2 regions of the Oxobacter pfennigii genome follow, and region 1 is predicted to be linked to the other one. Evidence: riboswitches for the same ligand, from Rfam matches in the RefSeq annotation. Region 1 holds a riboswitch; the other holds the start of a gene.
The links. A riboswitch is a leader RNA that binds a small molecule or an ion and turns the genes downstream of it on or off. The one in region 1 is predicted to bind cobalamin.
Positions count from the first base shown of each region.

Region 2: it holds a riboswitch for cobalamin, as region 1 does, so the genes downstream of both, OXPF_RS03145 (cobyric acid synthase) here and cobT (nicotinate-nucleotide--dimethylbenzimidazole phosphoribosyltransferase) in region 1, are expected to answer to the same signal.

Region 1 is NZ_LKET01000021.1:182,724-190,177, reverse strand. It holds gene OXPF_RS04045 (D-alanyl-D-alanine carboxypeptidase family protein) at 1-47, shown strand, start outside; gene OXPF_RS04040 (uroporphyrinogen decarboxylase family protein) at 126-1,145, opposite strand; gene OXPF_RS04035 (methyl-accepting chemotaxis protein) at 1,428-2,264, shown strand; gene cobT (nicotinate-nucleotide--dimethylbenzimidazole phosphoribosyltransferase) at 2,403-3,530, opposite strand; cobalamin riboswitch at 3,638-3,816, opposite strand; gene OXPF_RS04025 (uroporphyrinogen decarboxylase family protein) at 4,123-5,136, shown strand; gene OXPF_RS04020 (uroporphyrinogen decarboxylase family protein) at 5,351-6,385, opposite strand; gene OXPF_RS04015 (uroporphyrinogen decarboxylase family protein) at 6,462-7,454, opposite strand, start outside.
Region 2 is NZ_LKET01000021.1:6,085-13,538, reverse strand. It holds gene OXPF_RS03165 (cobyrinic acid a,c-diamide synthase CobB) at 1-577, opposite strand, end outside; gene OXPF_RS03160 (GHMP family kinase ATP-binding protein) at 534-1,409, opposite strand; gene OXPF_RS03155 (pyridoxal phosphate-dependent aminotransferase) at 1,409-2,443, opposite strand; gene cbiB (adenosylcobinamide-phosphate synthase CbiB) at 2,444-3,376, opposite strand; gene OXPF_RS03145 (cobyric acid synthase) at 3,373-4,833, opposite strand; cobalamin riboswitch at 4,984-5,152, opposite strand; gene OXPF_RS03140 (hypothetical protein) at 5,329-5,592, shown strand; gene OXPF_RS03135 (response regulator) at 5,670-6,092, opposite strand; gene OXPF_RS03130 (ASKHA domain-containing protein) at 6,989-7,454, opposite strand, start outside.

The DNA.
Region 1 (7,454 bases):
ATGCTGCCGTAAAGAGAAGACGTTTAAGGATGGGAATAAATCAATAAAATAAATCCCTGTGGACAATCCCCAGGGATTTATCTTTTTATGTGGATATTGAGGATAATGTATTATTCAAGCATACATTACTTATATACAGTTTTGCTTAATTTCAGTGCTTCATCTGCTATCCAGCCGTTTACTTCCATAACTTTAGGATCAGCCCTGTCCAGTGTCTTTAACATTCCGCTGAAAATATATCCGCCGTTTGGAGCGAGTTTTACGAAGGTATCACGAACAGCCTGACGCACTTCCTCTTCATCGATTACCGGCCAGGTTATGGGTACATTGAGTTCAAATCCCCCATTAATTGCAAGCTTGCGTCCGAATTTTTTCTTTACCGCCACTAAATCATTTTCTACCTGGGCAGGATCCCACACACCTACTCCTATTTCAACCATTGAAGGCATTAAATCTTCACATCTGCCGCAATTATGATAAAAAATAGGCAGTCCTGCATCTCTTGCAATGTCCAGACATTTTTTATAACGGGGAACAAAAAGCTCTTCGAAGAGTTCGGGGGAAATGAAGGGATGAAGCTTTGAGGCTGAATCATCTAATAAATAATAGCCATCAGGTTTATAATAATGAATGACGTTCTTGGTGATGTAAAGTGAATGTTCAAGCATGTAATCCAACAGCTCTTCTACTTCTTCTTTTTCCTCGTATATGGCGCACAAACCTTCCGTAAAGCCCATGAACCCTATAAACTGCTGGAATAAGTCTGCATAGCCGCTTATAACAAATGCTGTATTTTCGGGGTCTTGTACAAATTTTTCCCTGTCTTTTTTAGCTGCTGCTTCCCAGTCAAAACCTGAGTAATCCGGCGCTTTGATTACATCTCTCCATTTTGTTACATCTGTCAGGATGAAATCATTCGGTTTCGGAAGCGCCGCAAAGTTGGTTTCCGCATTGGTTACAAAAGTAACTCCCCACGGGTCTTTTCCGCCTTCCGGACCTCTGAAACTTCCTAAAATGCATGGGTCTGCCATTGTCATAAGCGGTGCAGCTCCCGGCCTGCCGAATGTTGATACAGGTACGTATTCCGGCATTTCACCGCGAGCGACGCGTAAAAAATTTTCTTTCTGGGTTAAATGTGCCGTCATGCATAAACCTCCTTTATTATTTATGATTTTTAAACATTTAGCGGAAAATAATAGTATATATGCTAATTATATCATTTATACACCCCGTATAAAAATGATAGGTTATATAAAATTGCAACGAATGAGTTGGAGTTGTTATATGCCGATGCATATACTTTTTAATTTATCCGTTTTATGATATTATTGTTTATGATACCATAATCTACAATAAACGATAAAACATGCAATTATAAGTTTCATGAAATTGAGATCTTTCATATTTCATGATTGGAGGTGCGATATATGAACGAAAGAGAATATCAAAACGAAATTTTTAACAGTTATAATAACTTGATACCTTATCTTATTCATTTCTTCCGGGATGATGTGAATTTTTCAATTTGCGATACCGCGAAATATATTAAAGTAGTAAATGGTACAAGCACTAAAACCAATTTAAAGGTAGGCGACCCTATACAACCCGGAAGCGTGGCTTACGAGTGTATGAAGGCAGGAAAACCTGTCACCAAAATAGTGCCTAAAGAGGTTTTAGGGGTAGATGTGAGAGCTACTGGAATACCGGTATTTGATGAAGAAGGCAATATAGAAGGCTGCCTTGTGTTGGGAAAAAGCCTGGAGCGTGAGAATAAAATACATGACCTTTCCAAAACTCTGTCTAATGCCCTTTCGCAGATATCTACTGTTGTAGGGCAGGTTTCTGCAGAAGTTCTGAACCTGGCCGGAGAAAATACCATAATTCTTGAAAAGGCAAATGGTGCTGCCAAAGAAACGGAAAGTACTAATGAAATAATAGAATTTGTTAAAAGCATTTCCGCTCAGACCAATCTCTTAGGTTTAAATGCCGCTATTGAAGCAGCAAGAGCAGGTGAGGCAGGAAGAGGCTTTAATATTGTAGCTCAGGAAATCAGAAAGCTATCCAATTCCAGTGGTGAATCAATTGCTCAGATAAATGACATAATACAAAAAATTAAAGAATCCATTGAGGATATAACAAATGGTGTAAGCAAAGTAAATGGGTCTTTTCAGGATCAGGCGGCAGCTTTCGAAGAAATTACCGCTTCCATAGAAGAATTGAACAAGAATGCCCATGTACTTGAACAGCTGGCCGAAAATCTTTAATATACGCATAAATGATTTTATCCCCCCGAATTAAGCCCGGGGGGATATATATTTATTTTCTTTTTCAGAAACTAAAACATGCACAAGTACTCATTTTATGTTTTATACATAAAATGTCAATAATCTTAAAATTCCTATTTAAAAATCTCCCGTAGTGACACCGGCTGTTTCAAAGGTAGCCATCTCATCGGCAATTTTAATTGCAGCTTCTGCTATCGGGAACATTAATGCGGCTCCTGTCCCCTCTCCTAATCTCATATGAAAATCCAATCTTGGTCCTAAACCCATCTGTTTTAAGGCCAAGCGCTGTCCTTGCTCTTCCGAGCTATGGGATGAAATCATATAAGAAGCAGATAGCCGTGCGATTTTTGCTGCTGTCAGCGCTGCCGCCACTGAAATAATGCCGTCCAAAATAACAGGCACATTCTGATAGGAAGCTTCCAATATTGCTCCTGTAAGGGCTGCAATCTCCAATCCTCCCACCTTTGAAATTACATCTATGGGGTCGTCAACATCGGGCTGGTTGACTTCTATTGCGCGTTTTATAACTTCCTGTTTATGCTTTAAGGCATCATCTTTGACCCCTGTTCCGCGTCCTGTGACTTCCTCAACAGAATGGCCTGTGAAAACTGAAATAAGAGCAGAGCTTGGTGTCGTATTGCCAATACCAACCTCACCTGTTGCCAGAATGTTCACTCCTGATTTAATAGCATCAGCCGCAACCTTTGCCCCGGTTAAGATTGCCATCAGAGCATCCTTCCTTGACATTGCAGGCCCATGCATCATATTATCCGTTCCACTTTTTACTCTGTTTATCATAAGCTCAGGAGGATTAAGCAGCGGCGCAATTCCTACATCTGTACAAATAACCTCTGCTCCCGCATGGCAGGCTAAAATATTAATACCTGCATTTCCATTTAAGTAGCTGTAAAACATTTGGGCCGTTATCTCCTGGGGAGCGGCGCTTACCCCTTCTGCCACAACGCCATGGTCCCCGGCCATAAGAAGAACTGCCTTGCCTGCAATTTTAGGATGAGAAGTCCTCATTATGCCTGCAATCTGCTCGGCAATATCTTCCAGAACACCCAAGCTCCTTAAAGGCTTAATTTTTGCATTCAGCCTTTCTCTCATTGCCATAATAGCTGCTTCGTCTAATCCTTCAATTCCCGATACGAGCTCCTTAAGTGCAGCTTCAAGCTCTTTCATTTCCGCCTCTTTGATATTGGCCACGCCGTGATATGCAGTCACATTTTTTGATACAGTCATTTTAATCGCCTCCACTTTATTTTTTATAAAAAAATAAAGTCCCGCCACAAATTAATTGTGGTCGGGACTTTGCCGTCATCTCCGCCGCTTTTCCTTTATTAAAGAAAAGACTTTTTTCATCTCAGGCAGGTCTCCTGACTTAAGACTCAAACGCATCATTGCCCCTTCCCAGCATAAGCCAGTGGATCGGCAAGAGCTCGTCCTTACAGTGGTGGGTCCGTACCGGATTCTTACCGGTTTCCCTATTCTCCCCGAAAATCGGGGCACCTAAGATAATTTTATAATATTTTAATAAAATTTTATCATAAATGCTGAAAAAGTCAAGCTATATGCCATCCACCCTTTTAGGGTTTATATAAACCTCATAAAATGATCAGGAGCTAAAATCATAAGGAGAATTTAAATATATTGCCTTACAGGTATAAGTTTTTGACTGTCTGAATCATCATCAATTTTGGAATAATAAAAAAATTAACTTATATGCACAATCATAATATGTAAAAATTATTTCAAATTATTATAATTTCAAAACATGTTAAATGATGGTAATATTTATAATAGTATATATAAATATTTTTTAAGGGGGATTAATATGTTCGATCTTACAGGGAGGCTTACACCCAGAGAAAACTATTTAAGACTGCTTAAAGGAGGCCATCCGGATTATATTTGCCATGTTTCCGAAATTACAAAAGGAATGTTCTTTGATCCTTTGGCCATGGCTTACATGAACAGGGTCCCGGGAGCCATATCAAAAGACAGATGGGGTATATCATGGAAGTGGCTTGAAGGACATCCGGCTGCCAACCCCTATGTAACGGAAGAAACAAAAGTGATAAAAGATATCCGGCATTGGGATAAGTACATAGATGTTCCCTGGCCTTCCAAATTCAATGTTGACTGGACAGAAGCAGAAAAAAGAGCCCAGGAATTTGACCGGCAAAATTATCTTCTCATGGGATGCTGTTTTACCGGCCTCTTTGAACTGACGCATATGCTGATGGGCTTTGAAGACGCCCTCATGAACTATATTGAAGAACCTGAAGCCATGGGAGAGCTCTTAGATGTTTTATGCGAATTCAAGCTTGCATATCTTAAAGAACTGATAGACCATATCAAGCCTGACATGATTCACATCCATGATGACTGGGGAAACAAAAAGGATCTGTTCATGCACCCCGATACCTGGAGGGCTCTTTTAAAACCCCGCTGGGCAAAAATATATGAATATATGAAATCAAGAGGAGTGTTGATACAGCATCATGCCGACTGTGTATGCGAACCGATTGTTCAGGATATGTCCGAGATAGGAATTGACGTATGGCAGGGTGTAATACCTCAGAATAACATACATGAAATTCAAAAGACTCTCAACGGTTCAATGGCACTTCAGGGCGGTATTGACGGCGTTGTATTTGACAAAGCAGACTGGACAGAAGCTGAAGTGAGAAAAGAAGTTAGAAGAGCCTGCGATGAATATGTACCCCAGGGATATTTCATACCCGAAATACCTAACGGTCAGCCATTAACGCCTGGTATTAACGATATAGTAATAGATGAACTCAATTCCTACGGAGAGCATTTCTTTAAGAAGCAGAAAATATAATAGCACAGGGGCTCCAGAATTATGAACAACGTAAATGAGCATTGTGAGAGTTCTTTAAAAGTTCTTGGTGACGCCGCCTCATAACTTTTGATTGTTTGAGCGATTAGCGAGTTATCAAAAATTCTTGCATTTTCAAGGCAGGGAGCCTTAAAACTTACAGAACCCGAATACGAATGGAGTGTTCATAATTCTGGATCCCCTATTTTTAAGATACTTATTTTATGTAATAACCTCTGCCGTATAAATAAGCTTCGCTCTTAATCCATGAGTTGATCTTTGCAATGTCAGGATCTCCTATTCTCCCCAAAGCATTGGCGGCTATTGCAAAACCTCCGCCGGGTGCGTATTTATCAATCGCATCCCGTACGCCCTGCCTCGTTTCCTCCTCATCTGCATCCGGCCATGTGTCTGGTACAACCCATTCATAGCATCCTGCTACAGCAAGTTTGCCTTTATATTTTTCTTTTATGCTTAAAAGGTCATTTGTGGGCTGTGCCGGATCCCATACCCTGACTCCCAATTCAACCATATCATCTAAAAAGTCTTCACATCTCCCACAGTTATGCAGCTGTATGGGAATGCCCCTTTCGTTCACAGGTTTCAATATCCTTTCATAAACAGGCTTAAATATGTCTCTGAACATTTCAACAGACATGAAGGGATTTAGCTTTGCTGCCGTATCATCAGCAAAATAAACCAGGTCCGGTTTATAATACTCCACGGATTTTTCAATAACAGGCAAATAAAAATCTGCCATATAATTGAGCAATTCCTTGCAGTATTCCGGCTCCTCATATAATGCGCAGAGTCCGCTGTTAAAGCCCATAAAGGCAATAAGCTGTTGAAATGGCATAAATCCTACGTTTATGCATGCAGCCGATTCGTCGAGGTTTATTTTGGCAAATTCGTAATTTTTCTTTGCCTGCTGTTCCCAATCCACCTCCGGCATTTTTGGAGCTTTTATAACCTGGTGCCATTTGGTAATATCCTCCAAAATAAAATTGTTAGGCTCAGGAATACCTCCATAACCCGTTTCTTCATTGGCAACATAATGCACTCCCCATATATCGTATCTTCCTTCAGGCGGTGTCATTGCAGGCATTCCGAATATAAAAGGTCCTACATTCTTATATACCGGTTCACCCTTCCATGGTGGATTTCCCATTGTGAATACAGGAACATATTCCGGCATTTCTCCTTTTAAGATACGCATATAATTTTCTTTCGGAGTCAGCTTTGATTTATACATTGTGTGCCTCCTTTTATTAATATTATAGAAGGCATGAATATGCCTTCTATAATTAATGTGATTAATTCCTCACTTATTATTTTATATAATAATCTCTTGTGTAATAGTAAACTTCACTTTGAAGGATTTCATTAACCTTGGCAATGTCAGGATCGCCGAATTTGCCAAGGGCATTAGCTCTTGCCGCATATCCGCCGCCAGGTGCGTATTTGTCAATGGCATCCCTTACGCTCTGCCTAAGTTCTTCTTCATTATATTCCGGCCATGTTAATGGAACCTTCCAGTCATAGCATCCGCAGACAGTAAGTTTACCTTTAAACTTTTCTTTAATGCTCAAAAGATTATTTGCAGTCTGTGCCGGGTCCCAGGCTCTGACTCCCAACTTAACCATATCATCTAAAAAGTCTTCGCATCTTCCGCAGTTATGAAGCTGTATTGGAATGCCTCTGTCGTTTGCGGGTTTTAAAAGTCTTGCATAGGCGGGTACAAATATATCCTGAAAAATGTCGAGAGAAATGAAGGGATTTAGTTTGGCAGCAGTATCATCAAGGATATAAACCATATCAGGTTTATAAACATCAACTGCTTTTTCAATGAAGGGCATATAATAGTCAATCATAAAATTGATCAGTTCCTTGCAGGATTCCGGTTCTTCCAGCAATGCGCAAAGACCGTTGTTAAAGCCCATCAAAGCTATCAGCTGCTGGAAAGGCATCAAAGGAATGTTCATCATCGCCGCTGATTGAGTGGTATCGATGTTTGAAAACTCATAGTCCTTTTTCATCTGTGCATCCCAGTCTATTTCATCTACGGCAGGAGTTTCAGGAGCTTTTACAACTTCATGCCATTTTGTCACATCTTCAAGTATGAAATTGTTTGGTTCAGGAATGCCGCCATAGTTCGTCTCTTCATTGGCTACATAATGTACACCCCAGATATCTGTTCTTCCATCTTTAGATGGTGCGCCGGGAGTTCCCCAGATATTAGGCCCTACCATCTTCCAGGCTGTTTCACCATTGTAGCCCGGTAATCCCATGGTATGTATAGGTACCCAATCAGGTATTTCCCC
Region 2 (7,454 bases), 180 kb from region 1:
TCTCCATGCTTTGAACAAGGCCTAAATGCCTGCTTTTAAGCTGTGCCTCCTTAAGGGGTGGTATATGACCTAAAACCTTTAAATCCGTATGTTCCTCAATTGCTTCCTTTAAAAGGGCATAATAGTTCTTTTCAACCCTGTTTATGATAACAGCCTTGATTTTGGATTGTCCAAATTCCGCCATGCCTTTAATCTTAGGAACGGCCGTAAACATCTCAGCCTGAGGGGTGTAAATTAAAACGGCATTAACGTCTAATTCCCTTGATATGTCATAGCTTGAATTTATATAATTATTGTGCATTCCATCAAAATAGCCCATGGCACCTTCTATAATGCAGTACTCTGCATTGCCCAGTGACAAAGCCTTTTTCATTCCGTCCCTTCCCTGGAGGTGCATGTCAAGGTTTGTCCCATCTTTACCGCAAGCTTCCTTTATAAATGCGGTATCAATATAATCGGGGCCTGTCTTAAAACCGCAGATATCAAGGCCTTTCATTTTAAGGGCGCGAAGAAGCCCCATTGTAAATGTGGTTTTACCGCTTCCGCTCGACGGCGATGTAATCATAATTCCTTTCATATTCATTTCTCCTTAAAGTTTCTAGTACATGGGATTTGTAGCCTTTTATACTGTCTCTGTATTGAAGTGCGAATTCCAGTTTCTTTTTATCATCGTAAATAATGCCCAGCATATCCCCGCTGTGAGCTCCTATTATTCCAAGTCCGCCTGTTATATCCTTCAAGGCATCAACATGGCCTAATACATCGTAGGATACTCTTTTTAAATTTCTATTTATACTCTCGGTAGAAGCTGCTGCAATCAAAGATATATTCTTATTTGTAATGCCTTCCTGAACTTTGGTATAAAGGTCGCTTATATCGTCAAGAGACGGCAGCTTGCTTTTATTGAAAGTTACGGTATCAATGGTCCGCTCTCCTTCAAAGGCAAGGATATAAAATTTTATATATTCACCCACTCCTTTGTAAAAGCTTCCCGACTTATAATCAAACATGGTCATTTCTCTGAAAATAATACTGTCCGTCGGCTCAATCCTTAAAAATTCCTTTAGCACCTCATATATATCAAAATTTCTGTAAAAAAGCTTTAAAAGGCAAATATAGGTAGCGCAAAGGTCGGCAGTGCTGCTGGCAAAACCTTTTCCTAATGGGATATTGGATTCAATCTCGATATCAAAGGTAGAATTTAAATGTCCATATCCCCACCTGTTTAACATATTCTCAAGAAGGGTAGAAGATTTTATGTGCTGAAACCTTTTTTCCGGATTATCGCATTCATAAACCCTGACACGGGTAAACATATTGACAGGGCAGGAGATGAGTATGTCTCTGCCATCGACTTTGCCTTGGATTATTTCACCGGCGCTGCCGGGATATAAAGATATAGCCTCCATTAAACGCACTCCTTAAAGCAGTTTACAATCCTTTTGTTGCTGTCATGGTCTTTTACCGCAATTCTTATATAGCTCTTATCAAGGCCCTCAAAACTTGAAGCCTTCCTTATAAGTATCCCATTTTTTAGAAATTTATCAAATAAAATATCTTCATCGTATTTTAAAAGTTTTATGAGTATGAAATTTACCTGGCTGTCAAATACCTTTAAATAGTCTATTCCTGACAACTCAGTCAGTAAAAATTCCCTTTCCTTTTTTATATATTCCCTTGTATTTTCTATATATCTAACATCCTTGAATATGTTCCTTGCGGCCGCATTGGCAAAGGAATTTACGCTCCAGGGACTTTCAATTTCATTGTATCTTTTAACAAAATCACCCTTTGCATAAGCATATCCCAGCCTTATACCCGGCAGGGCAAAAAACTTGGTAGCAGCCCTTATTATACATACATTTTGAGCATTATGAAAAAGCTTTATGCTGTCATAATCAAATGGGCAAAATTCATAAAAGGCCTCATCCAAAAGCAAAAAGGCATTTCTTTCTTTTGTAATGCTTTGTATTTTATAAAGCATGTCCTCTGGAATCCGCTTTGCCGTGGGGTTGTTGGGATTCCCGAGTATGAGTAAGTCCCCTTCCTTTAAGGCCTTATTCAATTCACCCAAATCTATTTTAAAGTCATTATCAAGCCTTAATCTTACGACTTCTCTACCTAAAATCTCCGGGCGCTTTATGTATTCTATAAAGCAGGGGGTAAATACCACCACCCTTTTAAACAACAGGCTTACGTTATTTATAATCTCCAGAGCACCATTTCCCGTCATCACTTCATCACTATGACAGCCTAAATATGCTGATATATTTTCTCTTAGCTCCCGGTATTTTATATCAGGATAGGAAATTAACTCATCATAAGACTTAATTAAAACCTCTTTTAATCCGGCCGGAGGGCCTAAGGGGTTTATATTGCTGCTGAAATCAATTATATCGGCACCGTCTGCCATATATGAAATTGTGTCTCCGCCATGTATCACTTATAACACCCCAATTAGTATATAGTAGATGATCAAAAGCAGGGCTTCAGCCCGGTACATAATTTCTATGGTTCTTTTTATATCATCTTTATTTAATTCTCTTAATTTATCTCCAATGCGGGGCTTTTTCATAACTTCCCCGAAGTATACATTGTCGCCGCCTAATTGAACTCCTAAAAGTCCGGCTGTGGCACCTTCAGGATAAGCGCAGTTAGGACTTTTATGATTTTTTCTGTCCCTGACCATTATCCTTAATCCATCCATTACCTTGAACCTAAAAAAGGAGGAAAGGCACATTAAGACTCCTGTAAGCCTTGCAGGTATGAAGTTAAAAACATCATCGGTTTTAGCAGGAAAAAATCCTATGTGCCTGTATGTCTCATTGAGATACCCCAGCATTGAATCCATGGTGTTGGTCATTTTATATGCAAATGCCAGGGGTGCTCCGCCTATTGCAGCGAAGAGTATGGGGGCAATTACCCCGTCTGAAGCATTTTCTGCCACTGTCTCCACTGTGGCTCTTACAATTTCGTGTTCATCAAGGTTTTTTGTATCCCTTCCCACTATGTAGGAAAGCTTATGCCTTGCATCCTCCACATTGTTTAAAAGAGCCCTGTATATTTTCATAGCCTCCCGGTGAAGACATCCGGCAGCTATGCAGGTATATAAAAAGTAAGTGTTTACAATAAAATAAATTATTTTATAGCCTTTTATGGCATTTAATATAAAATAAGGTATAAAATATGCCATCAATATATTTAAAACAACGATTATAAAGCCGGCAACCTTTAGGGCCTGCGGAGTCTTTGCCACTTTTCTGGCTGCTTTTTCTTCAAAGGCTATTATATTCCCCATAAGCTTTATGGGATGGGGAAAGCTGTATGGATCCCCTATGGCTACATCTATTAAAGCTGCTATACTTAATTCAATCATTTTTTGATTCCTGCCAGACTGCGTATATATTCCATATCCAAATTCTCTTCAACTATTTGAGCCAGCTTTTCCAGTTCTTCTTCCCTTTTTTCCTTAAGGTCAATACTATCCTTTTCGGCTAAGTTCTTTTTCTTTCTTATAGTATTTAAAAGGCTGCTTCTGAATTCATGAGAGTCAAATATGCCGTGGACATAAGTGCCGTAATACCTTCCGTCCCTCATATCGCCGTCCATATAACTCTCGGCCTTTCTTTCCTTAAGGTTTATATGCACAAAGGGATTCATATTGCCGTAAGTCCTGCCGGAATGTATTTCATAGCCGTATACCTTATGTCCCATAGCCTCTCCTTCAACGTTTGAAGTTATTTTACTGCCCTTGAATTCAGTTACAGTGTCAAACATTTTAAGGCCTTCTTCCACTTCTCCCTTTGTTACTTCCCAGCCTTCAACATCTATTATTTCTTTTCCCATCATCTGATATCCGCCGCACACTCCAAAGATTATGCCTTTGTAGTTTAAAAAGGCTTTATCAAACCCGACGCTTTTTAGCCATCTTATATCTTCTATGGTATTTTTGCTTCCGGGGATTATAACCATGTCCGCATCCCCAATTTCATCTGGAGAGGTTATGAAATTTACGGATACATCCTCATCGAATTTAAATGGATCAAAATCCGTAAAATTGGATATTCTGGGTAAGCGTATAACTGCTATTTTTATGCTGCCGCTGGTTGAAGCTTCAAATTCGATGGCTCCGTCTTCCTCGTCAAGCTTGACACGCATGTAGGGTACAATTCCCACCACAGGTATTTTAACCAAATCCTCTATCATATCTATACCCGTTTGAAGAATGGTCTTGTCTCCTCTGAATTTATTAATAATGATCCCTTTTATTCTTTTTCTTTCATTCTCATCTAAGAGCATTACGGTACCGTATATACAGGCAAACACTCCGCCCTTGTCTATATCGGCTACCAAAAGCACCGGAGCATCGGCAATTTCCGCCATCCCCATATTTACGATATCGTTATCCTTAAGGTTAATCTCCGCCGGACTGCCTGCGCCTTCTATAACCACCAAATCGTTATTGCTTTCAATTTCTTCATATATTTCCTTTATCATATCCCTAAGGCGGGGTTTAAATTCAAAATACTCCACCGCATCCATATTCATATAAGGCCTTCCCTTTATTATGACCTGGCTTTTTCTGTCGGTGGTAGGCTTTAATAAAATGGGATTCATCAGCACCGAAGGATCTATCTTTGATGCTGTTGCCTGGAGTACCTGGGCTCGTCCCATTTCAAGGCCTTCCATTGTTACGTATGAATTTAAGGACATATTTTGTGATTTAAAAGGATATACCTTTAATCCTTCATTTGCAAATATTCTGCATAAAGCCGCAGTCATGAGGCTTTTGCCTGCCGAGGACGCTGTCCCCTGTACCATTATTCCAGGCATATTATCATCTCCGTTTTATTAAAATTTTCTATAATTAAAAAACCCGCTCCATCAAAAGGCAGCGGGTACATGTACTACAAAAATCCATATTATTTGTCTGATAGGCAAAAATTGGATTGTCCAATATACTACCACTTCCCTTCCCTCCGAAGGATTAGCATATCTCAGGTAGGTCTCCTGGCTGGCGGGTCGTCCTCCTCCTACCTTCCCGGTTGTCCGGTGGTCTAGGATTTGTCGCCGTATACAGTAGCGGGGGCTACAGCGGATTTTCACCGCTTTCCCTTTTATGCTAAAAAGCACCTAAGATTTTTTTATTTAATTTGCTATTTCTATTATATATTAAGCACTTTTTACCTGCAACACAAATAAATTAGAAAGTTTATACTTTTGCAAATAAATATGACAAAATCATTAAAGAATATGCTGTAACATACTTATTTTTTTCACATAACATGTTACTAGAATAGTATATATTTGCAGAATAGAGGGATGGCCATGAGTACAAGTACAGTTTATATTTCCGATTTTGGTACAAATAAAAACGCTGTTAATAATAAGAATGGCATCTTCGGGACCCCGACAAGCACTGCATTGTTTACAATATTAATCCTTGTAATAATTATTTTGGCTTGCGGTGGCCAGGTTTTCGGCGGATACAGTAATTACCCCGGATACGGCGGTTTTTCTCCCTACGGATACACCTATCCCCCTTGGAGAAGATGCTACAGATACAACCCTTACGATATGTACGACGATTAATCACACCGTCTATAAAATTGTAAATAAACACTAAAAGGGATTGTCCTTTTAACAGTCCCTCTTTTTACTTTAAACTTTTAAGATATTTTCTTAAATCCGCATCTGCCTTCAGATATGGATTTTATTTTTTTGAGCATTTCCAATAAATCAAAGGGTTTCTCCAATATATCCTGATAAGTCCCCTCCGGCGGAAAATCAACGCTGTTATAAACCGTTCCCGTAACCAACACGACAGGTATATCCCGAAGCATAGCATCTGAGCGCATTCTCTCTACCGTCTCCCGGCCGTTGATTCCCGGCATATTAAGGTCTAAGAGCACAATGTCGGGCTTTTTGCATTCCCTTAGTTTTCTCAGGCCTGAAAGGCCGTCATATGCTGCGGTAACCTCATACCCTTCATCTGAAAGCATTTCACTTATTACCATTACTATCGCTGGTTCATCTTCAATTATCATTACATGAGCCATATCGTCCACCTTCTTAATACATTGTTTTATCATACGGTCTTTTTCCTTTTAAAAACAGTAAGTCCGTCATATAGCATCAATTATTACTAATATTTACCATGTATTATTCTTCACATATATTCCAATTCCTTCTAAATTAATGAAACATATGGAATTTTTACAATAAATATAGAAAAAGTTATGTTATAATGGGTGGAACTAGAGTTTATTTAAATAAATCTTCCTGCTTTTCCCACAACATTCTACGCTGAAAATTATAACTCCGCCATCATTTTTGTAATTTATTAAATCCGATATATCAAAGGCCTTTGATTTAGTTTTTCCACTAAAGTTTTTTACCTCATGTGCTTTAACTTGTATAGGAATACGACCTAATAGACTTTCTTTTTTATTTGTTTCATTTATATATACAAAGATAAAACCATCCCATGAATCAGCCCTATCATTAAAATCTAAGTGCGGAGTTAAACATTCAGAATTAAATAGTACTTCATTAATAATTGTTATTCCTTTACCTTCAATAGATTCTACTTATTCGGGTGATAAATAATAATGAAAAGCTAAATGAAACAATGTTTCGTTTTGGTCAGCAACAGAGAAAATGAATTAAAAAGTTACCTTGTGCTAATTGGTAAGTGCAAAACCCCATTATACGATTTGATGTTTATCCGAAATGCAGACAACCATAATATGGCGGTCAAGTCGAATAGGTTTACTTATATAGCCGACAAACCTTGTTGGCACCAATAAAGAGACCTGACCGAAAGATTATGGCTGTTAGATTCATCTAACCGAGATAATATCTCGGTCAGATGCTTACTCTACCCTGCTGCCTTAAGGATACGAATTATGTTTGTAACCTTGAGGTCGTAAAACCTGACCGTTACATTATAACGGTTAGATAAAGGTAACACTTATAAAACCATCTGTTAGAATACCATTGAATCAACAAACAGTCCCTCGAAGTCTGGCCTTCCCGATAATTCAACGTATTTAGTGGAGTTTGATATTTTTTCTAATTCACCGATCGCTGATTCGGAAAGAAGGCACATCTTCGAGCCGGTACCTGCGGAATTGCCGATGGATTTAACCTTGCCTGCAAGCTCCTTCGGTAAAAGTCCGATGTTTAATGCGCTTTCTATATTCATGAAATTGCCGAAGCCTCCGGCAACATAAATGGTTTCTACATCTTTAAATTCGATGCCTGCTTCTTTAACGAGAATCTTCATTCCCGCACTTACGGCAGCCTTGGCAAGCTGTACCTCTCTTACATCTTTCTGGGTAAATACAACATCACCTTCTATGGTAAATTGCTTTCCGCTGTCGGTTGTGGTTATCCTGTTCTTTAATGAATCCGGAAGGTCCAATTCTTCCGGCTTATACATTCTGCCCGTC